3 regions of the Sinorhizobium sp. KGO-5 genome follow, and region 3 is predicted to be linked to each of the others. Evidence: predicted binding sites of a transcription regulator. Region 3 holds the regulator's gene; each other region holds the start of a gene.
What was found. The regulator LexA, encoded in region 3, represses DNA repair genes until DNA is damaged. The targets are predictions, from matches to a motif close to TGTTCNNNNTGTGTTCNG.

Region 1 (7,732 bases), on a different contig from region 3:
TGTGCGTAATCTTCCGGGATGGAGGCGACAAAGGGGCCGGCCGCATCCGCGGCGGTGATCGTGTAGGTCGTAATCGGCAAGCCGCCGTTGAAGCGCAGCCGCTCGAGAATGTCTTCGGTATTGTTCGGATCGAGCGTTTCGCCCGTTGCCTGCTGCCAGGCTTCAATGGCCTTGGTGACGTTCGAGCCCATCTTGCCGTCGATCACGCCGGGAGAATAGCCTTCGCGGTCGAGGAAGACCTGCAGGGCAGCGATCTCGGCGCGCGACTTTCCCCTCACCGTCATGGCCGGCGGCATCGGCTGTGCCAGCGGGTCATTGTATTGCGGATCGTAGGCAGCCTCCTCACGATCGGAGAGCGAGGGAAGGCTGTTGGGCAGATCCTCGCGCTCGACCGGAGCGGGCGCAATATCGCGATATTCGGGGATGGCGCCGGTAAACTCGCCGGGCTCCGAATAGCCGTAACCGCGATCGCGGGGATCGGGATAGCCATCGCGCCCGTATTGGCGGCGCCGCTGTCCGCGACCATAGCCGTCATTCGGCACGACGGTGGCGACGATATTGCCCCACGGATCCACGAGCACCGTGCGTCCGCGCCGGTCGCGCATGGCGTGAACCTCGGCCTCTCCGGGGATATAGTCGAGAATGTCGCCCTCGGGGGTGACGAGCATCACGTCGCCGCCGCCCCAATAGCCACCATAGGCATCCTGTGCGTTGGCGGGCGCAAGCTCCACGGCGATGAGGGCGAATGCTGCGAAGAGCGAAAGGCCGGTGCGGGTCGCGGGCGTCACTAGGGAACCTGTCTTCATGGCGGTTGCTTTGCGGCGGTACATACCGATTTGGACGTTAATGTGAAAAAAGTGAATTCATCATGAACAGCCGGTTAAATTAGTTAGGCCAACATCCTGCCCATTGCAACGCTCGCCGAAATGGCCCGGTTCCGAGGCTTCGACTATCATGGATTCTCTGCCTGATTCCGGGCTCCTTCTGAGGAGGTGAAATGCGGACCACCTTGAACGCGGCCGATGGCGCCGCGATCCACCTCCTGTTCGACCCGTCCTCGGCACTCGATGTCGCGGCCTTCGTCGTCGGCGGCGTCGACCTGTCGCCCGGCGCGGCGATCCCCTCGGACGGCGATCCGCGGATCGACCGCGCGCTTGCGGGTTTCCTGTTCACCTGCGGTCCTGAGCACATTCGTCATCCCGAGGCTCTGGAAGGCGGCGCCGGCGCCTATTATCCCCTGCATGGTTCGCTCGCCGGAACGCCTGTCAGCCGGACCGAGATGTGCGGGGCAGGCGATCGCCGTACTGCGGTGACCGAAGTCGATCTCGCCTGCGGCGGCCGAGCGGCCATAGAGCGGCTCTGGCAAGTCGATGCGGCCGCGCACGCCGTGACGCTTGCCGACCGCGTCGTCAACATCGGTTCGTCGGCCTTTGCGCCGATGATGATGTATCACATGAACATCGCGGGCCGGCTGCTCGGCGAGATGACGCGGATCGAAAGCCCGTCGGTCGACGGCGGATCGCTTCCCTGGCGCTTCGGCGAGGGGGATAGCGCGCATTTCTGCCGGCCTGCCGTTGCCTGTGACGGATGGTCGGAGGTGGCGCTGACCGCAATGCCGGGTCTTCACGGGCGTGCACTCCGTGTGCGGTTCCGGACCGAGACGCTGCCGTTCCTGCAGATGTGGCGCTGTCAGCGCGGCGGCGCCAACGTCGTCAGCATCGAACCGGCCTCGCATCGCCTGGCGAAACGGCCCGAACTTGCCGCAAACGGGGAGCTTGGTGCTCTTAAGCCCGGTCAGTCGCGTGAATATCGCCTGGCTTTCACCGTCTCCCGATGACGCCTTCTCGATTGACGCCGCCCGGCGCCGGGCCTAAATCAGGGCAACGCTTTTCTTGAGGGACGCCACATGGACATTCGCCAGATCAACGATGAGTACTCGGTTTCGGGCCAGATCACCGTCGACGACCTCGACGAGATCAAGGCGCTCGGCTTCAAGTCCATCGTCTGTCATCGCCCGGATTTCGAGGCCCCCGATCAGCCGACCTTCGACGCCATCGCGGCACGTGCCCAGGAACTCGGGCTGGAGATCACCCATATCCCGGTCGGCCCGATGGGCGTGACCGCGGACGCGGTCAAGAGCATGGTCGACGCACTGGACGAGTTCCAGCGACCGATGCTCGGCTATTGCCGCTCCGGCGCCCGCTCCACCGCAGTCTATCAGCAGACGCTGCACATTCGGGGCTGAGGCGGGCCCGGCTGCAGCCGGGCCACCAAATGCACTCACCCGTTCCGGATTTCGCTCAGCGTCCGCGTCGGCGTGATCGCTTCCGGATCGAGCTTGATCTCGATGATAGCCGGCTTGCCGCTCTCACGCGCCCGCAGGAAGGCGCCTGCAAATTCTTCCGTCCTCGCCACCGTTTCGCCGTGGCCGCCATAGGCGCGGGCGAGCGCTGCGAAATCCGGGTTCGTCAGATCCGTCGCGCTGACGCGGCCGGGATATTCGCGCTCCTGGTGCATGCGGATCGTACCGTAGATACCGTTGTTGACGACGAGCACGATGATGGGGAGTTCGTAGCGGACGGCGGTCGCGAACTCCTGGCCGTGCATGAGGAAACAGCCGTCCCCGGCAAAGCAGACCACCTCGCGGTCGGGATGCAGATGCTTGGCCGCGACTGCGGCCGGCAGGCCGTAGCCCATCGAACCGGAAGCGGGAGCAGCCTGCGTCCCGTAACGCCGGAAACGGTGGAAGCGATGGAGCCAGGTGGCGTAGTTGCCTGCACCGTTGGTGAAGATCGTCTCCGGCCTCGTATTCGCCTCCAACCAGTTCACGATCGGGCCCATCTGCACGTCGCCCGGTCCCTTTTCCGGCGGCGTCGACCATTTGAGGTAGGCCGCATGCATTTCCCCGGTGCGGGCGGACCAATGGGGCTCGGCCGAAGGCGTCAGGCTCGAGAGCGCCGCGACGAAGTCGCGCGGGCTCGCGGCAATTGCGAGGTCCGGACGGTAGACCCGGCCGAGCTCGCCCGGATCCGGATGGACATGCACCAGGGTCTGCCTGGGGTAGGGGACGTCGATCAGCGTGTAGCCGGAGGAAGGCATCTCCGAGAACCGCCCGCCGACGAGGAGGACGAGGTCGGCATCCCGGATCTCGCCTGCCAGCGACGGATTGATGCCGATGCCGACATCGCCCGCATAGTTCGGATGCAGGTGGTCGAAAAGCATCTGGCGGCGGAAGGAGCAGCCGACAGGCAGCTGCCAACGCTCGGCGAAGCTCTGGAATCCGGCTACGGACTCGGCGGACCAGCGGGTACCGCCGAGAATGGCGATCGGCCTTTTCGCGGTGGAGAGAAGCTCTGCAAGCTGGGAGATCTGGCCTGGGCCGGGGTGACTTTCCACCGGCCGGTAAGCGCGTGCGGCCGGTGCTTCGGCGCTCTGTGTCAGCATGTCTTCCGGCAAGGTCAGGACCACGGGGCCGGGACGGCCGGACGTCGCGACGGCGAAGGCGCGCGTCACGAATTCCGGGATGCGCGCCGGATCGTCGATTTCGCCGACCCATTTTGCGACTTCGGTAAAGGCCCGGCGATACTCGATTTCCTGAAAAGCCTCCCGCTCGCGGGCGTCGCGCTGCACCTGGCCGATGAAGAGGATCATCGGAACCGAATCCTGCCGGGCCACGTGGAGGCCGGCGGAGGCATTGGTCGCGCCGGGGCCGCGGGTGACCATGCAGATGCCGGGCTCGCCCGTCAGCCGGCCCCAGGCATCCGCCATCATTGCGGCCCCGCCCTCCTGCCGACAGACGACGACCTCGATGTCGGCGTCGTAAAGCGCATCGAGCACCGCCAGATAGCTTTCTCCCGGTACGCAAGAGATGCGCTTCACCCCGTTTGCGGCAAGCGCCTCCACCACCAGTTGTCCGCCCGTTTTCATGTGCACCTCCCAAATGCTGTCCTGTTTCGCCGCTGTCAGATCGCCGGCGACACCGGCGCGATACCCGCCGTCTTCTGCACCTGTCGCTCGCGCCAGATGATATAAAGTCCTGAGCCGATGATGATCGCGATCCCCAGCCATTTCAGCGCGTCCGGCAGATCGCCGAAGACGAGCCAGCCGAAAATCGTCGCCGAGACGATCTCGAGATATTGCAGCGGCGCGAGCACCGAGGCCGGCGCCGCCCGATAGGCATAGACGCCGAGCACGCCGGAGATCGTCGCGGTGACGCCGACTCCCAACAGATAATACCAGGCGCGGCCGTCCGGCCAGACCGGATCGAAGACGCTCGATCCGCTGCCCTCGCCGAACCAGAGCAGCGCGAGACAGAAGAGGCCTCCCCAGATGCCGGCATGGAACTGCATCGACCAGGGGTCCTCGTTCTGCGCGACCATGCGCGTCACGAGCAGGAAAACGGCGAGACCGAAGGCGGCGACGATCGGCAGAAGCGCGACCCAACCAACTTCCTGCATGCTCGGCTGGATGACGAGCAGCGAACCGAGGAAGCCGACAGCGCAGGCGGTATAACGGCGCCAGCCGATCGTCTCCTTCAGGAAAATGCTGCCGAGAATGGTGAGGATGATCGGTTCCACGAAGAAGATGGCGATGGCATCGGCCACCTCCATGACCTTCAGCGTGGTGATGAAGGAAAGCATGGTCACCACCAAAAGGCCGCCGCGCAGCGCATGCAGCGCACTCTTGCGCCAGGTGAGATCGAACAGCGTGCCGCGCAGAAGGACGATCGGCAGGATGAAGACGATCTGCAGCAGGAAGCGTGCCGCCGTGATCTCGGCCGAGGGAACCGTCGCTATGGCGAGCTTCGAGAAGACGTCGATCAGCGGCGACAGCAACACCGAAAGGACCATCAGCGTCAGGCCGTAGGAGATCCGGTTGTGGTCGATTGCCGCCTTGGAAAGGGAGAGCTCGCTCATGGACGGTGCCGCTTTCCCCCGACTGCCTTCCTGCACCAGGCGGCGAACTCCGTCATCGCTTTTTCCCGTCCGATCTCGTTCAGCGTTTCGTGGCGCATGCCCTCGTGAATTGCGATCGTGACATCCGTCATGCCCCGCGCTTTCATGCGGTTGCCCAGCCAGCGAACGGCCTCTCCGTTGAGGGTGGAAGGATCGGCGCTGCCGCCGACGAGGTGAACCGGCAGGCTTGACGGTAGCCGCCACAGCCGGTCGGAGCGGGCCCCGGCAAAGGCGAAGGCGAATACGTCGAGCCACAGCGATACGGTCGGGTCGAAACCACAGAGCGGATCTTCGAGATATTTGGCAACCTCGCTTCTATCGCGCGAGAGCCAATCGAAATCGGTCTGCCGGTCGGCGATGCTGGTGCTCCAGGCACCGAAGGTGAGTTTCGTCACGAGCGGACTTGGCACGTCCGAACCCTTCAGCATCTTCTCGATCGCCAGCAGCAACTGGCCGCCGCGCCCGGCAAGGCCGGGCCGGAAATTGGAGTTCCACACAGCAAGCGCGTCGTAGAGTTCCGGATCGGTTTCGGCGGCGTTAAGCGCGATCAGGCCGCCCATCGAATGGCCGAACAGCACGACCGGCAGGCCGGGATGGCTGGCCACCGCCATATCGCGGAGCGCGCGGAGATCCGCGACGACCTTGGCAGCGCCATCCCGCTGCGCGAACATGGCGGGACACGCATCGGGGGCACAGCTCGTGCCGTGGCCGCGGTGGTCATGGGCGTAGACGTGGAAACCTTGGCCGGCCATGGCTTCGGCAAAGCGGGCATAGCGGCCGGAATGCTCGGCAAGGCCGTGGCTGATGACGAGAATGCCTTGCGGTTCACCCGCGGCGCCGAGATGGCGCCAGCCGAGCGTCGCGCCGGTCGGGCTTCGATGCGTCCTCACCTGCCCGAACATGCCATGCGCTCTCCCCCACTTGCGGATGCCGTGCGGATATCAAATCGATTTGGGTGGGAAAGGCAACCGCAGCTTGTTGCTCGTTGCGCATGAGATCACAACGAATCCGCAGATGCGATTCAGGGTTGCAATTTTCCCGTATATGGCGTTATTTGTTCCTGTTTTGTTTCCTTTAGAGGGTTTGGGGCAATGAAGACAAGGGCGATGATGCATCTGATCAGGTTGGCGGCGCTGGCGCTGGGTTTGGCGAATGCGCCCCTCGCTGCGGCTCAGGAGAGTGAGGCGAGCGAGGGCGAAACCGGCGCGGGAAGGACGGAATATGTCCTCGCCGTGAGCTGGCAGCCGGGATTCTGCGAGACGCGGCCCGATCGCAAGGAATGCGTCGATCAGACCGCGGATCGCTTCGACGCCACGAATTTCTCGCTTCATGGACTATGGCCGCTCAAGAAGAGCTATTGCGGCGTGGAAGCGGATCTGAAAGCGCGCGACCGCAAGGGCGATTGGCTGGAACTGCCGGAAGTCGCCATGGGGGACGAGACGGCCAAGCGCCTGCTCGTCGCCATGCCGGGCGTCATGTCCGGTCTGGACCGGCACCAATGGCTGCGCAACGGTACCTGCCAGACGGCAAATGCCGAGGACTATTTCGCGCTGCAGCTCCGGCTTCTGGACGAGCTCAACCGGTCGGCGGTGCGTGCGCTCTTCGCCGGCGGGATCGGCAGGGAACTCGACGAAAAACAGATCAAGCAGGCCTTCGACCAGACTTTCGGGGCGGGGGCCGGAGACCGGGTGCGCATGCGTTGCCAGTCGGTGAACGGCCGCGACGTGATTACCGGGCTGACGATCGGGCTCTCGGGCGACCTCTCGGGCAAAGCCGAGCTGGCGGATTTGATCCAGGCGGCGGGGCCGACGGAATTCAAATGCGCAAAGGGGGTCGCAGACGCTGCCGGGCGGGGCTGATCCGGACCGCAATTCGCATTGAGGAAGCGGCGGGGGAGCGTGGGGGCAAGGGCCTTTGGCGTTGCCCCGCCACCATAATTCGCCTACATAGCGGGCAAAATTCCCTTCCGATGCGGAGCATTTCCTTTATGGCACGTCAATTCATCTATCACATGGCCGGGCTGAACAAGGCCTACGGCAACAAGAAGGTCCTCGAGAACATCCATCTCTCCTTCTATCCGGAGGCGAAGATCGGCATTCTCGGCCCGAACGGGGCCGGTAAGTCGACCGTGCTCCGGATCATGGCCGGCCTTGATACCGAATATACCGGTGAGGCCTGGGTCGCCGAAGGTGCGAGGGTCGGCTATCTCGCACAGGAGCCGCAACTCGATCCTCAGAAGAACGTGCTCGATAACGTGATGGAAGGGGTGGCTGCCAAGAAGGCGATCCTCGACCGCTACAACGAGCTGATGATGAACTATTCCGACGAAACCGCGGAAGAGGGCGCCAAGCTCCAGGACGTCATCGACAGCCAGAACCTCTGGGACCTCGACAGTCAGGTGGAAATGGCGATGGAAGCGTTGCGTTGCCCTCCGGGCGATGCGGAGGTCACCAATCTCTCCGGCGGCGAGAAGCGCCGCGTGGCGCTTTGCAAGCTTCTGCTGTCGCAGCCCGAACTGCTTCTGCTCGACGAACCGACCAACCACCTCGACGCGGAAACGATCGCCTGGCTCGAAAAACACCTGCGCGAATATCCGGGCGCCGTGCTGATGGTCACGCACGATCGCTACTTCCTCGACAACGTCACAGGCTGGATTCTCGAACTCGACCGCGGACGGGGCATTCCCTATGAGGGCAACTACTCCGCCTATCTGCAGGCGAAGGCCAAGCGCATGGCGCAGGAAGGACGCGAAGAGGCTGCCCGCCAGAAGGCCATCA
Region 2 (7,732 bases), on a different contig from region 3:
TGATGAGGTCGAGCTGGAAATCCTCCATGGCCGGATAGAGGATTTCCTCGACGGCCGGATTGAGGCGGTGGATTTCATCGATGAAGAGCACGTCGCGCTCTTCGAGGTTGGTGAGCAGCGCCGCAAGGTCACCGGCCTTGGCGATCACCGGCCCGGAAGTCGAGCGAAAATTGACGCCGAGCTCCTTCGCCATGATCTGCGCCAGCGTCGTCTTGCCGAGCCCGGGCGGGCCGACGAAGAGTACGTGGTCGAGCGCTTCGCCGCGATTGCGCGCCGCCTCGATAAAAATCTTCAGATTGGCGCGCGCTTCCGCCTGGCCGGTGAAGTCGTCGAGCGTCTGCGGGCGCATGGTCGCATCGAGGTCTTCGCCTCGCTTTTCCGGCGCGATCAGACGTGCGGCTTCGCTCATGTCATTGCTTCCGTTTCGGGCTGTCCGCGGCCATAGGGGCACCGGCGTTGAGGCGCGGTCACCGTCGCTGCCGCGCTCAACCATAATAGCGGCGCCCGGATCAATCCAGCGAGAACGGCCAGCGTCCCTCTACTCCAATGCTTTTGTGGCCGCAGGAAGGCTCGCCGCTTCCTCACCGCGACAGCTCCTTCAAGCCGAGGCGGATCAGCTTGGCGCTGTCGCCGCCCTCCCCGCCGTTTTTCAGCGCAGCCGCAACGGCGTTGGCCGCCTGGTCTCGCGAATAGCCGAGATTGGTGAGCGCCGAGACCGCGTCCGCAACCGGCGCCGCGGCAACGCCTTCGCCGAGCTCCTGCTTCAGGCCGATCGACGGTGCCATCTCGCCGGCAAAGGCCGGAGCCTTGTTCTTGAGTTCGGTGACGATACGCACGGCAACTTTCGGACCCACGCCCGGCGCGCGCGAGATCGACGTCTTGTCCTGCAAGGCGATCGCGTTGGCGAGTTCCCCGGGGGTCAGCGTAGAGAGCACCGCCAGCGCCACCTTGGATCCCACACCCTGAACGCTCTGAAGCAGGCGGAACCATTCGCGCTCCAACGCGCTCAAGAACCCGAACAGCTTCAGCTGATCCTCGCGCACATAGGTCTCGATGAAGAGAACGGCCGCCTCTCCGGCGCTTCCGAGCTTTCCGAGCGTACGCGCCGAACAATGGGCGACATACCCGACCCCATGCACGTCGAGAACCACGTGATCCTCGCCGATCTCGTCTATCGTGCCCTTGAGCTTGCCGATCATCTGGTCTCTCTGGATGGTGTTGGTCCGTCGTCTTTGAAGAAATGCCGTTGCCCGGCCTACCCCGCAAGCGCCGCAAGGCGGCTCGTCACCGCCTGCCTGTTATGGGCGTGGCAGATGGCGATGGCGAGCGCGTCGGCGGCATCGTTGCCTTTGAACTCGGCCTTGGGCATCAGCACCTTCAGCATCATGTGTATCTGCTGCTTTTCGCCGTGGCCGACGCCGATCACGGCCTTCTTGACGGCGTTTGGCGCATATTCCGCGACCCTCAAGCCCGCCCGGGCCGGCACCAGCATGGCGATGCCGCGCGCCTGGCCGAGCTTCAGCGTCGCCGTCGCGTCCTTGTTGACGAAGGTCTGTTCGACAGCGGCCTCGTGCGGCTGATAGCCGTGCACCACCTCGGCAAGCCCGTCATGCAACTGGCAGAGGCGGGAGGCAAGGTCCATCTCGCCATCGGAAGTGACGGTGCCGGAAGCGACGAAACGCAGCGAATTGCCGAGTGTTTCGATGACCCCCCAGCCGGTGCGCCTCAAGCCCGGATCGATGCCGATGATGCGAATCGTAGTCTGCATGCTTCACCCTATTTCGGTCGGCGGGACGCTGCCAGCAAAAAGTGAACAAAACAAAAACATTGCACAGAAATGGTCGCGCCTTGCCTAAAAGCGCCGGTGCACCCTTGGCGTAAGGAAACTTGAACCTACATTGCGGAAGATCAATTTCTCTTAATTGAAAGCCCCGCCATGATCCCCTTCTCCATTCTCGACCTGTCGCCCATCACCGAAGGGGGCAGCATCGCAGAGTCGCTCGAAAATTCGCGGCGGCTGGCAATCACCGCGGAGGAGAACGGCTATGAGCGCTTCTGGCTGGCCGAACACCATGGCATGAAAGGCATTGCCAGCGCCGCGACGTCTCTCGTGATTTCGCATGTGGCTTCGGCCACGCGGACGATCCGCGTCGGCTCGGGCGGCATCATGCTGCCCAATCATTCACCGCTCGTCATAGCCGAGCAATTCGGCACGCTTGCGGCGCTTTACCCCGGCCGCATCGATCTCGGCCTCGGCCGCGCGCCCGGCACGGACATGAGAACGGCGCAAGCGCTCCGCCGCAACATGGAGGCGAGCGCCAACAACTTCCCCAACGATGTCGTCGAACTGCAGGCGTTGCTCGGCCCGGCGACCGAAGACCAGAAGATCATCGCCGTTCCGGGCGCGGATTCGAACGTGCCGATCTGGCTGCTCGGTTCGAGCCATTTCAGCGCCCATCTCGCCGGCATGCTCGGCCTTCCCTTCGCCTTCGCCTCGCATTTTGCGCCGGACATGCTGCTTTCCGCACTCGAAATATATCGCGAGCGCTTCACCCCGTCGCCCCAGCTCGACAAGCCGCATGTCATGGTGGGCGTCATGGGTGTCGCCGCGGACACCGACGATGAGGCGAACCACCTCTTCACCTCCATGCAGCAATCCTTCGTCGCGCTTCGCCGCAATGCCCGCGGGCGCTTCCCGCCGCCGGTCAAATCGATGGACGGCCTCTGGAGCCAGGACGAGAAGATTTTCGTCGACCATGCAATGAGCTACGCGGTGGTCGGCGGCCCCGAGACGATCCGCCGAAAGATCGAGGCATTCGTGGATCTCACCCGGGCGGACGAGCTGATCGTCTCAATGCCGATCTTCGACATGGAAGCGCGGTTGCGGTCGGTGAAGCTGTTTGCCCAAGCGCAACGCGATCTCGCCGCCGCCTGACGCGAACAGCAATTGACCCGCATCGCTCGGAGCGATGCGGGTCAATTGCAACGGATATTCCGAACGCTCAGGCGGAAAGCTTCGCCAGAACCTCGTCGGAGACCTCGAAGTTCGAATAGACGTTCTGGACGTCGTCGTCATCTTCGAGATTGTCAATGAGCTTCATCAGCGACTGTGCCTTTTCCTCATCCACCGGCACGGTATTCTGCGGCTTCCAGACGGCCTTTACGGTCTCCGCCTCGCCGAGCGTGCCTTCGAGCGCTTTCGATACTTCGCCGATATCCTCGAAGCCGCAGGTGATGGTGTGGCCTTCCTCGTCGGTCTCGACGTCGTCGGCACCCGCTTCGATTGCCGCTTCCATCACCTTGTCGGCGTCGCCGGCGGAAAGCTTGTAGGTGATTTCACCGACCCTATCGAAGGAGAAGGAAACCGAACCGGTTTCGCCGAGCGCCCCGCCCGCCTTGGTGAAGGTGGAGCGTACGTTGGAGGCGGTGCGGTTGCGGTTGTCCGTCAACGCCTCGACGATGACTGCGACGCCGCCCGGGCCGTAGCCCTCGTAGCGGACTTCTTCGTAATTCTCGGCATCGCCGCCCGCAGCCTTCTTGACCGCGCGTTCGATATTGTCCTTCGGCATCGACTGCGCCTTGGCGTTCTGGATCGCCAGACGCAGGCGCGGGTTCATCGTCGGGTCGGGAAGGCCGGTTTTTGCTGCGACGGTGATTTCGCGCGCGAGCTTGGAAAACATTTTGGAGCGCACCGCATCCTGACGGCCCTTGCGGTGCATGATGTTCTTGAACTGTGAATGGCCAGCCATGACGCCCTCTGCATGCGTGATTTTGGTGAGATCGGGCGCCTTATAGTTTCATTGCCGCGTCCAGTCCAGCAGGCGCGTCGTGTTTTCAGGAGACGGAAATGCGCTGCGGCGGTCCTCAAACACCCTGCAGGACATAGATGAGCGGTCTCCTCGGCAGGGAGCGCAGCGACACCTTCACGGAAGGTTCCGTGGCGAAGCGCTTGTCGAAGTCGTCTCCGAACATCGCCAGAAAGTTGTTGGTCATGGGCCTGTGCATCGGCAGGATCAGCGCCGAGCGCAGCCGCGAGACGACGCGGCTCATGCTCTCCGCTCCCATCGTCAGACCGCCGTCCACCGGCACCATGAGCACGTCGAGCCGGCCGATTTGCCGGTAATGGCTTTCGTCGAGCTCGTGGTGCAGATGGCCGAGATGGCCGATGCAGAGCCCGGCAATCTCGAAAATGAAGATCGAATTGCCGTCCCGTTCCATTCCCTCGAAACCCGAACGGATATCCGTGGTCACATTGCGGATATAGGCGTCGCCGACGACGAGGTCATGATCCGCCGGCTCGCCGTTGTCGCCCCAGCCGTGCAGGACATGCCGGATCGCCGGATCCGGCGCCAGGGTGTAATGACTGGAATGGGCCCTGTTCATCGTCACCACCGTTGGCGGGGACGGCGTGCGGAACCAGCCGTTGTAGTCGGTGGCGATCGAAACTCCGCCCGGCGTTTCGATCAGGAAGGTCGAATGACCGAGAAAGGTGATCGTCACCTCGCTTGTGTCGGCAGAGGCCACGGGAGCGGCGGCGGGGGCCGAGAAGCTGGCGAACGTCGCCGCCGGCGTGGCTGCCGCGATCGCCTGGCATTGGCTCACATGGGCTTCCGCCTGCTGCGCGTGCGCCGGTGTCGGCCAGAGCGCATGGATTATCCAGATGACGGTCACGGTGTAGGCAAGGTATCGCAGCAGCATCCTTCACCTCTCGCATGTGCGGGAAGAAAAACTTGCTCTGGTACTCCGCCCGCATAGCGCATTGCTGCTCATGCCGGGCGGCACGCAGGATCATTCAAGGTCGCGGTCGCGTCCAGCGTCTAACGACCGGCGGCCGCTCACAATTGCGTCATTGCCGATGCACCGGTCTCTTCACTCCCCCGGCGCCGGCGCCGGCGCGGCAGCCGGTGCACGCTTGCGCCGCAATGAGCGCAGGGCCACATAGAAGACCGGCGTCAGGAACAGGCCGAGGACGGTGACCCCGAGCATGCCGGCAAAGACCGCCGTGCCGAGCGACTGGCGCATTTCGGCGCCGGGTCCCGTGGCGATGACCAGCGGCACGACGCCGAGGATGAAGGCGAAAGCGGTCATCAGGATCGGCCGCAGCCTGAGCCGGCTCGCATCGATCGCCGCCTCGATGGGCGTCTTGCCCTCCTCCTCGCCCTGGCGGGCGAATTCCACGATGAGGATCGCGTTCTTCGCGGCAAGACCGATCAGGACGATAAGCCCGATCTGGGTCAGCACATTGTTGTCGAAGCCCCGGATCGAAACGCCGAGAAGCGCCGCGAGCACGGCAAGCGGCACGATCAGGATGATGGCCAGCGGCAGCACCCAGCTTTCGTATTGCGCAGAGAGCGCCAGGAAAACGAAGACCACCGAAAGCGCGAAGATGAAGACCGCAGTGTTGCCGGTCTGGCGCTCCTGCAAAGCGAGTTCCGTCCATTCGAAGGTGGTGCCCTGCGGCAGGATCTGACCTGCAAGCGCTTCCATCTTGTCGAGGGCGCTGCCCGTCGAAACGCCCGGCGCCGGATTGCCCTGAACGGGGACCGAGACATACATGTTGTAGCGCTGGACGAGCGCCGGTCCGCTCGTATCGCGGATCTCGACGAGCGTGCCGAGCGGCACCAGGGCGCCCGAGGCGGAGCGTACCTTAAGCGCAAGTATGTCCTCCCGCTCCAGCCGGAATTGCTGGTCGGCCTGGGCACGGACCTGATAGACGCGGCCGAAGGCGTTGAAATCGTTGACGTAGGACGTCCCCAGATTGATCGAGAGTGTCTCGAAGATGTTGGGAATCGGCACGTTCAGCGCCCGCGCCTTGTCGCGATCGATCGCCAGGAAGAATTGCGGGCTGGAGGCCGTGAAGGTGGTGAAGACGCCGGTCAGCCCCTCCGTCTGGTTGGCCGCTCCCATCATCTGATGGGCGAGCCCGAGCGCCCGGCGCATGTCGGCGCTCTGGCGGTCCATGATCTGCATCTTGAAGCCGCCCGAATTGCCGATGCCTCGCACGGAGGGTGGCGGAACGGCGATGATGAAAGCCTCCTGAATGCCTTGCATCGCACCGAAGATCTGGCCGATGATCTGTTCCGCACTCAGCTTTTGCTCGAGGCGTTCTTCGAAGCTGTCGAAGGGCGTGAATATCACGCCGGAATTGGATGCATTGGTGAAGGTCGCGCCGTTGAAACCGGCAAAGGCGACAGCATCCTTTACGCCGGGTACCTCCCGGATAATCTCCGAGGCCCGCCGGACGACCTTATCGGTGCGCTCGAGAGAGGCACCGTCCGGAAGCTGAATGACGACGATGGCATAGCCCTGGTCCATCGTGGGTATGAAGCCGCGAGGCACGACCTGTGCCATGTACCAGGTGGCTCCGAGCAGGGCGACGAAGACGACGAGCGCCCCGGCTAAGGCGATCCGCGTCCTGACGAGGTGGCGCACCGTCCATGCATACCCATCGGCCATGCGGTCGAAGCCGCGGTTGAAGCCGTTGGCAAAACCGCGGCCGATCCGCGTCAGGGGATTGCGGCTCTCATGCTCGTGGTTCTCGTGCGGCCGCAACAGGATTGCGGCAAGCGCCGGCGAGAGCGTCAGGGAATTGACCGCGGAGATCACCGTCGCGACTGCGATCGTCACCGCAAATTGCAGGTAGAACTGCCCGGCAATACCCGGAATGAACGCGGTCGGCACGAACACTGCCGTCAGGACGAGCGAGATCGCGATGACCGCGGCGCCCACCTCGTCCATCGTCACATGCGCCGCCTCTCGCGGCGTCATCCCGCGCGCAAGGTTGCGCTCGACGTTCTCGACAACGACGATAGCGTCGTCGACCACGATGCCGATCGCGAGAACCAGGCCGAACAGCGTCAGCATGTTCAGTGAAAAGCCGAAGGCATAGAGAAGCGCGAATGTGCCGACGAGCGAAACGGGGATGGCGACGATCGGAATGATCGCCGTGCGCCACGACTGCAGGAACACGATCACGACCAGAGCGACGAGGAGCGCGGCTTCCCCGATCGTCTTGTAGACCTCGTCGATGGATTCCGAGATGAATTCCGTCGGATTGTAGATGATCCTGTATTCGAGCCCTTCGGGAAAGTCCCGCGAAAGTTCGGTCATCGTCGCCTGGATCGCGTCGGCCGCAGCGAGCGCATTGCTGCCGGGGCGGGAGAAGATGCCGAGCGCGACGGCGGGGCTGCCGTTGAGATAGCTGTTGGTCACGTATTCGCGCGCACCGAGTTCGATGCGGGCGACGTCCTGCAACTGGACGAGCCTGCCTTCTTCGGTCGCTTTGACGATGACGTAGCGGAACTGGCGAGCGTCGCTGAAGCGGCCGTCGGTGGTCACCGTATACTGGAAGGCGCTGTCGCTCGACATCGGCGGACCGCCGATGGATCCGCCCGAGACCTGGACGTTCTGCTCGCGCAGCGCGGAGACGACATCGCCTGCAGTCATGCCGTAGGCGGAGAGCTTCTGCGGGTCGAGCCAGATGCGCAGCGCATATTCACGCTCGCCGAACAGAAGAACGTCGCCGACTCCGTCCAGCCGGACCAATATGTCGCGAATGCGCGTGCGGGCGTAGTTGGAAACATAAAGCTGGTCATAGCGGTCGTTCGGCGAAAGCAGATGAACGACCATCATCAGGTCCGGCGAGCTCTTCGTCGTGGTTACGCCGATGCGCCGGACTTCCTCGGGAAGCCGGGGCTCGGCGATCGAGACACGGTTCTGCACCAGCACCTGC
Region 3 (7,732 bases):
CAGCCTCGCGCGGGTCGAGCAGATCGGCTACGACCATTTCGACGCGGTCTATGTCCCTGGCGGCCATGCCCCGATGCAGGATCTTCTTGTCAGCCCGGAGCTCGGCAAGGTGCTGACGCATTTCCATGAACAGGGCAAGGCGACCGCGCTCGCCTGCCATGGCCCCATCGCGCTCATCTCGACCCTGCGGGACCCGAAGGCTTTCACCACACAGCTGGAAACCGAAGGCGCAGCGAAAGCAGACCGTGAATGGATCTATGCCGGCTACAACCTGACTGTGATCAGCAATGAGGAAGAGGAACTGGCAAAGGGATTGCTCGGCGGCGGCGCGATGAAGTTCTATCCGCAGGATGCCCTCACGCAAGCAGGTGCTCGCTATCGTCAGTCCGATGCGCCCTTCAGCGCGCATGTCGTCACCGATCGGGAACTGATCACGGGCCAAAATCCGGCCTCGGCCCCCGCCGTGGCGCAGGAACTCCTCAAGCGCTTGAAGTAAGCGGCGACATGTCCGGCCAGCACGAGGCCAGCCGGCGAGACCGCGCTCAGTTGCGGCGTTGATGCGGGGCTCTTCGAATGCAAAAGCCCGGCGCAGCAGGAATGCCGCGCCGGACCTCGAGTTGAATTGAGCAAAGAGGAAATCTGAAGCTGAGAACATCGAGGCACTGATTGAGCCGTGGACGTCCCTGATACGGTGAAATCCTTACCGGTCGACGGCGCGTCCCGGACAACGACATCACCCATTGACGCGTCATAAGCCCGCCCTTGCCGAAGCGTGATCCGCTCCTATTCTTCATCCAAGTACATGGAGGAAAAGAGTGGCAGATAAGGACAAGGAGCCGGATCGTGACCGCGATCTCGTTTCCACCGAGGGGCATGGGGTCGCAAGTGATGAGAAAAATGCGGCCTATAGGAGAAGGATGGTGCAGGAGGCCCTCCGTGAAGGAAACCCTGCCGGGGTGAAAGCGAAGGACTATCTCAGCAATAGATGGTTGTCCGGCGGCTCGTGGTAGACCGTCGATGAGAGGAAAGCATGGCAGATAATCCGAAGAAGAAAGGCCGCGACCGCGAGCTCGTTTCCGAACAGGAGCACGAGGTGGCCTACCTCATGAGAACGGCGAAGGTGACGCGGCAGAAGGCGTTGAAGGCGATCCGTGAAGCTGGGCCGAACCGCGAAAAAGTGATGGAATATCTCGGCAAGAAATAACGCTCAAAAGAGCGTCACCTGCTGGACCTCCTTTGTCTCCGGCTCAAATGGCGGTCGCGTCCCGCCTTTCGTGGCGTTCGTCTCCTGATCCGCGCCTTCTCCCATGCGGCGTGATAGTTCGTGTGCAGCTCGGCACGCGGCGATGATAGCGATAGATGCCGCTTGCGGCGTTTCTCATTGCGTAACGCGCAATAGCTTCGGACCCTATGAATTCCCCGTTTGCCGGCCTGTGAGGTCCGAAAAGCAGCCAAAATGTAACCAAAAAGCACGCCAGCACCGAACCCTTAGAGGCTTGGTGCATTTACATGATCGGTTAAGCGCTTGAAAATACTCGAAGAAAAAGCCCCGCACCGCGAGGTGCAGGGCTTTGAAAACTGGCTCCCCGGGCCGGATTCGAACCGGCGACCTATCGATTAACAGTCGAGTGCTCTACCGCTGAGCTACCAGGGATCATCTGCGCCGCAGAAGTGAGGCTGCTAATACAAATGCTTTTCCGATTTGCCAAGCGGTTTTTCAAAAAAAATGTCGGCAGGCGGTTGCCGCCCTGTGGAGAAGGCACCAACTGTGGGGTCATTGGTACGGAAGAAGAGTGATGGCGAAGAAGCATTTTGGCATCGATCCCAAGACGCGTGAGATCGTACTCGGCAAATGGCGGATGAGCCTGCCCAATTCGCCGGCATTGCGCGTGCTCATCGGCGTTCTGCTCGTCTTCGGCGGTCTGCTCGGTTTTCTGCCCATCCTGGGCTTCTGGATGGTTCCTCTGGGCCTGCTCGTGCTTTCGCACGATATTCCCTCGATGCGCCGACGGCGGCGCAAGCTGGCCGTATGGTGGGCCCGATGGCGCAGCAAGCCGAACTCGTCCGGCAGATCCTGAGAGGTGGGCCTTGCCAAGAGTTCCGCCAGCATCCGGATGCACGCATTTCAGTCGTCGGAATTGCGCGGCTTTCGACGTCGTTTGGGCAGGAGGGCGACAATGACGCAGGCGAGGACCAAAGCGACCGGCCAGAAATCGGTCGCCTGGTCCCAACTCCACCTCCACATTTCATAGCCCTCCAGGTGAGGCGGCGGCAGCTTTGCGCTGATCTCGAAATCACGTTTCTCGCGGCCGTGGAAGTGTCCGATGGCGAAGGCGAGGCCGATGATCAGCGCCAGCCTTCTCGGTGCAATCGCCATGAACAGGAGGGCGACGACTGCTGCAATACAGAAGCCCTCGACCACATGCCCGAGCCAATCGAAGTGGCGCTGAATGTAGCCCCAAGGAATATCCATCACGTCGCGCTTCGAGTGCCGCCCTCCCGATGAGGCCGGCCGACGGACCGCTATATCACAACCGCCGATCACGAGACCACACGATCCTCGAGGTTTCGCCCTTCGCGGACGTCTTCGGGAGCGTGGGCGAGCTCGTCCTTCTTCCAGTATCCGGACGCTGAGTGTGGTCGCAAAGTACAACTTGTAGTTAATCCAAAGTGGTCAATAGACAGGAACATCACGTTCGGCAACATTGGAGCGCTTTCAGGAAAAGGGTGTAACGGTCTTCCGTAGGAAGTCGGTATTTTCATAGCGTTAGCTCGTCACTCCGACGGAGCCCGACGAAGTCGGCGCCGCGAAGGCCGTCCGGGTTTCCCAAGACGAGCATCGCCTACTTTACAGCACTGTGGAGAGAAAAATGGCGCATCTGATCGGTGGCATCGCCCCTTGGCTCGGGCTGGACAACCACATCTTCGGAACGAACGATCCGGATATTATCTTCGGAGACCCGTTCACGACCGGCAATAGCCTAGGAGTCTCCGAAATCGGCGGCTTCCTGTCTTCGGGGCAGGGTGGCCGCGACAGCCTTGACGGCCTTGGGGGCAACGACACGCTCTTCGGCGACGCTTGGACGATCTCCAATCAGGGGCGTGGTGGCGACGACCAGCTCGACGGCGGCGCCGGCGACGACACGCTGTACGGCGATGCCTTCCAGATCGATGCGATTGATTCCGCTACCGTCGCCGGAGGGAATGATCGTCTCTCGGGCGGCAAAGGCAACGATACACTCTATGGCGATGGCTACGATTGCCTCAGCGGACGTGGTGGAGACGACTGGCTCGACGGCGGCGCCGGAGACGATACTCTCTCGGGCGACGCTTTCTCCCTGGGCGATTTTTTCGTTGGCGGGAACGATCGCCTCCAGGGCGGAGAGGGCCATGACAAGCTCTACGGGGATGGCCTCGACCAGGGCGTCGTGGAATCCGGCATTGGCGGCAACGACCACCTGTATGGTGGTTCGGGCAATGACTTTCTCGTTGGAGACGTTCTTTTCTCACGTGGCGGCAGTGGCGGCGACGACCTGCTCGACGGAGGCAAAGGCAATGATGTCCTGTATGGCGATGCAGAGGTCGGCGTGGACACCGCGGGTGGGAACGACCTCTTGATCGGCGGCACCGGTAACGATCAGCTCTGGGGTGATGGTCGACTGACCGCAGGCTTCGCGGTCGAGACCGGTGCCGATCAGTTCCTGTTTTCACGAAACAGTGGTCGGGATGAGATCTTCGACTTCGAATTGGACAAGGACGTCATCCAAATCGCTGGCTATGGCTACGACGACTTCGCTGATTTTTTGCCCAACATCGGCAACGATGCTGACGGGAACGCTGTCCTGCAGTTGAATGGCACGGTCGATCAGGTCACTCTGATCGGCATCCACGCTGCCGACCTCAGCGCTGCCAACTTCGTCTTTGCGGGCGCGGAGTTCGCCTTCGTCTGACGCAGGTAAGATTTGTCGGTAACAAAGCTGAATAGGGGTGGTTTTTTGGAGGCCTCGCCCGGAATTGAACCGGGGTACAAGGATTTGCAGTCCTCTGCGTCACCACTCCGCCACGAGGCCTCTACGATCTGCGATTTTCAAATCGTGGCGCGGATTTAGAATGATTGCCCGCAATCCGCAAGAGGGTACATTTGGAATAGGGTCTTTTTTATTCTGTATAAATATGGCTTCGGTTCTGTGGAGGCGTGGCCATAGCGCCCCAAGGCGCAATGCGCCCACTTCTAACGCTTTGAAATTGCGTACTTCCGTGGGAAACGCCTGCACACCTCGTCGGGAGGCTAGTGGTACCGCCGGATGAGGCCGACAAGCCTGCCTTGGATCTTGACCCGATCCGGACCGAATATCCGTGTCTCGTAAGCCGGATTGGCGGCTTCGAGCGCAATAGAGGCGCCCTTGCGACGGAAACGCTTCAGAGTTGCTTCCTCGTCGTCGATCAGGGCGACGACGATATCCCCGGGGGTGGCAGTGCTTCCGTTCCGGATGATCACCGTATCGCCATCGAGGATGCCGGCCTCGATCATCGAATCACCCTTGATCTCGAGAGCGTAGTGCTCGCCGCTGCCGATCATTTCGACCGGTACGGAAATATCGTGCATGTTGTTCTGGATTGCGGAAATCGGCACGCCGGCGGCAATGCGGCCCATGACCGGGACAGCGACCGATGCGATCTCGGCCGGGGGCGCCGGTTTCGGTGCGGGGGGCGGGGCCGCAGGCTTGCCCAGACTGCCTTCGATCACGCTCGGCGAAAAGCCGCGGCGGACCTGCGAAACACCGGCATAGGCCTCCGGCAGCTTGATGACTTCGAGGGCTCGAGCGCGATTCGGTAGCCGGCGAATGAACCCGCGCTCTTCGAGTGCGGTGATCAGACGATGGATGCCCGATTTGGAGGCAAGGTCCAGGGCATCTTTCATCTCGTCGAAGGACGGCGGAACCCCGGATTCCTTCATTCGTTCATGAATGAACAGAAGCAATTCCTGTTGCTTGCGGGTCAGCATGGCGTCACTCCAGAATCGCGAAACAAATCAAGAACAGAACCTATCTGTTCCATATGTGTTCCGCAAGTGCCTAAAATTCCGTGAATACCGCTTGCTGCTGAATGCCTGTCCGCTTTCCATCCGGCGTGCGATGGCGATCGCTCGGAATCTGGGGGCAGGGGCGTACGCTCACTTACAGCGGCCGGCCCAGTCGCTCGCCTACGCCATGCTAATAGGCAAGCCGCAGTCCGCCCGGCGTAAGAACGTCGAATTCAGGCTCGGGATAGGGCCCGTACCACTGGGTATAGGTCGTGTTGGTCGAGCCTGTGCTGGCGCACCCCGAAAGGGCGAAGAGGGAAAAAATTACGGCTGCCACCAAAGATTTAACAGGCATGTTTTTCTCCACTCGCGGGAGTTGCCCAGACCTCGAACGGGTCAGACTAAAACTTTCTCTCAAATCAGCTTTTTTGGCAAGCGCAGCCGAGCCGCGGCATCGCCCGGGCTCCGCAACCTGACGTCCGGCATCGGTGGATGTTAGCTCAGGTAAGATCCGTTACCTGGGTCTCCGGGCTGGACAAAAGAGGGGAATGGTGGAGTCGAAGGGAGTCGAACCCTCGACCTCCGCAGTGCGATTGCGGCGCTCTCCCAACTGAGCTACGACCCCACTGGTCACCCATTGTATAAGATTTTTCGGCCCCGCGCACCAGTGCATTCCGTTTGCCGGCTTCACCCTTGCCGCCCGGTAGGGCACGCTGCAATTCACCCATCCGAATATCGCCCCTTCGCGATGGAGTCCCAAAGCAGCTTCTTCCGCTCCTGCAGGTGACGCAAAGCGTCGGAAGGGCAGGGCAGCCACGAGCCTTGCGGGTGGGGAAGACGGCCATCAGTGACGAGAAGCTGGGAATTCCGGCGTGCCCGGATCAATTCTGAAATGGCGGAAGAGGTGGGATTCGAACCCACGGTACGCTTTCACGCACGCCGGTTTTCAAGACCGGTGCCTTAAACCGCTCGGCCACTCTTCCAGGTGATTGCGGAGCTTCGTGAAATTCGTTTCCGAGTTCTCGATGGACCGGCGATCGCTACCGGGTTTGCTGCCCATTCACCAACGGCTGGCTTTTTAGCAGCTTTGATCACAGCGTCAACTTGCTCCGGAGCATTTGCTTGCATTCGAGGCGTGCCGCGCCGCATACGCCCGTGGCACGGTTGTGGGCCATCGTCACGGGCGGAGTCCGCTGTCCGGCGCCGCAGTCGGACTTTCGTCGCCTGCCCGGGCGACGTAGGTCGCGACATCCCGGCTTCTGCCGTCCAGGAGCGCCGCTCCGGCAAGCAGATAAACGGCAATCGCCAACATCGACAGGAGCATTATGCCTAGGGGGAGGCCGGTTGCCGCCCGTCGCTCCGGCGGCCCATAATCGTATCTGTCGTCCATTGCGAGATCCTCTCGGACTTGGGCCGGAGCACGGGCACCACGCCAACCGGGGACGGAGCCTCAGAGTTGCACCGACGGGAAGCTTCGGCCAGCTCTGAGGCCGCCGCACCCCGCGGCCGACGAGCCACGCGGGTGCTTATTGCGATATGTATCGGCAGGGAAACCCGGCAACGGGTTTCGGACCTTTGGCGCGCTCTATCGGACCATGGTCCAGCGACTCATTTACGTTTCGTAAACCATAGCGAGCGTTTTTTTGCCTCCGTTCGTCCTCCGGTTCGCAATTTCGCCTTGTTGTTGTCATGATTGTTCGACTGTTCCGTTTCGGGACGGCGAAATTCTCGCGGGGGGAACTACTGCACGATTGCGACGATCGTTGCGCGTTCGGTCGGATGCGCGAGCGCTGCAGGAGCGGATTTCGGGTGCGGCTTTGCGAATGATCTTGTGGGACAGATGACATCCAATAACGGTGCGGCATATCTTGTGAGGGGGCTCCGTCTCGCAGCGGTTCCGTTGCTTTGCGCGGTGCTTGCGGCCTGCGGGTCGACGTCGAGCGTCAAGAAGACCAAGTCGCGGAGCAAGGAATACTTCGCCGAGTCCGTCTATGGCGTCAAAGCCAGCCCCAGAGTCGCTACCGGAAACAACATTCCCAAGGGCGGTGGCCGCTACCAGGTAGGGAAACCCTATCAGGTCAAGGGCAAGTGGTATCAGCCGAAGGAGGATTTCGGCTACGACAAGAGCGGGATGGCCTCCTGGTACGGGTCTGCCTTCCACGGCCGGCTGACGGCCAATGGCGAGGTCTATGACAAGCATCACCTTTCGGCCGCTCACCCGACGTTTCCGTTGCCGAGCTATGCGCGCGTGACCAACCTGGAGAACGGCACGTCCGTCATCGTCCGTGTCAATGATCGCGGCCCCTATGAATACGGCCGGATCATCGACGTCTCTTCGAAAACCGCCGACCTGCTGGACATCAAGCGCAAGGGAAGCGCCAATGTTCGCGTTCAATATGTCGGTCGTGCGCCCCTCGAAGGCAATGACATGCCCTACCTCATGGCTTCGTACGTCAGGAAGGGCGACCGTGGCCCGAGCGTGATGCCGGAAGGGCAGATCGCCTCAGGCGTGATGGTGGCTTCCAACGAGCCGCTGCGCGACATGGTTCCGAATCTCCGCGCCGTTCCGGTTCCGAACAGATCGACGCTCGATGCCGGCGTGCCGGTGAACGCGCTCGCAAAGCCGGCGCAGGCCTCGGCGGCACCAAGCGCCTTCGGCGAATTCGTCGTTCTGCCGCAGATCGGCCCCATGCCGACGTCGCGCCCGCA

Region 1: BHD07_RS18620 (ribonuclease T2) is a predicted target of LexA. The motif match lies at 6,011-6,028, and genes of this name have one in related genera.
Region 2: ruvC (crossover junction endodeoxyribonuclease RuvC) is a predicted target of LexA. The motif match lies at 1,810-1,827, and genes of this name have one in related genera.

The regions. Positions count from the first base shown of each region.
Region 1 is NZ_BDIZ01000004.1:51,551-59,282, reverse strand. It holds gene BHD07_RS18650 (L,D-transpeptidase family protein) at 1-830, opposite strand, end outside; gene BHD07_RS18645 (DUF4432 family protein) at 998-1,837, shown strand; gene BHD07_RS18640 (TIGR01244 family sulfur transferase) at 1,907-2,245, shown strand; gene BHD07_RS18635 (thiamine pyrophosphate-binding protein) at 2,281-3,927, opposite strand; gene BHD07_RS18630 (DMT family transporter) at 3,963-4,916, opposite strand; gene BHD07_RS18625 (alpha/beta hydrolase) at 4,913-5,857, opposite strand; gene BHD07_RS18620 (ribonuclease T2) at 6,047-6,814, shown strand; gene ettA (energy-dependent translational throttle protein EttA) at 6,943-7,732, shown strand, end outside.
Region 2 is NZ_BDIZ01000001.1:318,345-326,076, reverse strand. It holds gene ruvB (Holliday junction branch migration DNA helicase RuvB) at 1-409, opposite strand, end outside; gene ruvA (Holliday junction branch migration protein RuvA) at 582-1,199, opposite strand; gene ruvC (crossover junction endodeoxyribonuclease RuvC) at 1,256-1,768, opposite strand; gene BHD07_RS01435 (LLM class flavin-dependent oxidoreductase) at 1,937-2,935, shown strand; gene BHD07_RS01430 (YebC/PmpR family DNA-binding transcriptional regulator) at 3,003-3,749, opposite strand; gene BHD07_RS01425 (MBL fold metallo-hydrolase) at 3,865-4,698, opposite strand; gene BHD07_RS01420 (efflux RND transporter permease subunit) at 4,870-7,732, opposite strand, start outside.
Region 3 is NZ_BDIZ01000005.1:273,662-281,393, forward strand. It holds gene BHD07_RS21920 (type 1 glutamine amidotransferase domain-containing protein) at 1-496, shown strand, start outside; gene BHD07_RS21925 (hypothetical protein) at 816-1,010, shown strand; gene BHD07_RS21930 (DUF3606 domain-containing protein) at 1,031-1,204, shown strand; tRNA gene BHD07_RS21935 (tRNA-Asn) at 1,580-1,654, opposite strand; gene BHD07_RS21940 (hypothetical protein) at 1,797-2,078, shown strand; gene BHD07_RS21945 (hypothetical protein) at 2,126-2,473, opposite strand; gene BHD07_RS21950 (calcium-binding protein) at 2,871-3,950, shown strand; tRNA gene BHD07_RS21955 (tRNA-Cys) at 3,997-4,070, opposite strand; gene lexA (transcriptional repressor LexA) at 4,289-5,005, opposite strand; gene BHD07_RS21965 (hypothetical protein) at 5,214-5,378, opposite strand; tRNA gene BHD07_RS21970 (tRNA-Ala) at 5,573-5,648, opposite strand; tRNA gene BHD07_RS21975 (tRNA-Ser) at 5,917-6,006, opposite strand; gene BHD07_RS21980 (hypothetical protein) at 6,201-6,413, opposite strand; gene BHD07_RS21985 (septal ring lytic transglycosylase RlpA family protein) at 6,864-7,732, shown strand, end outside.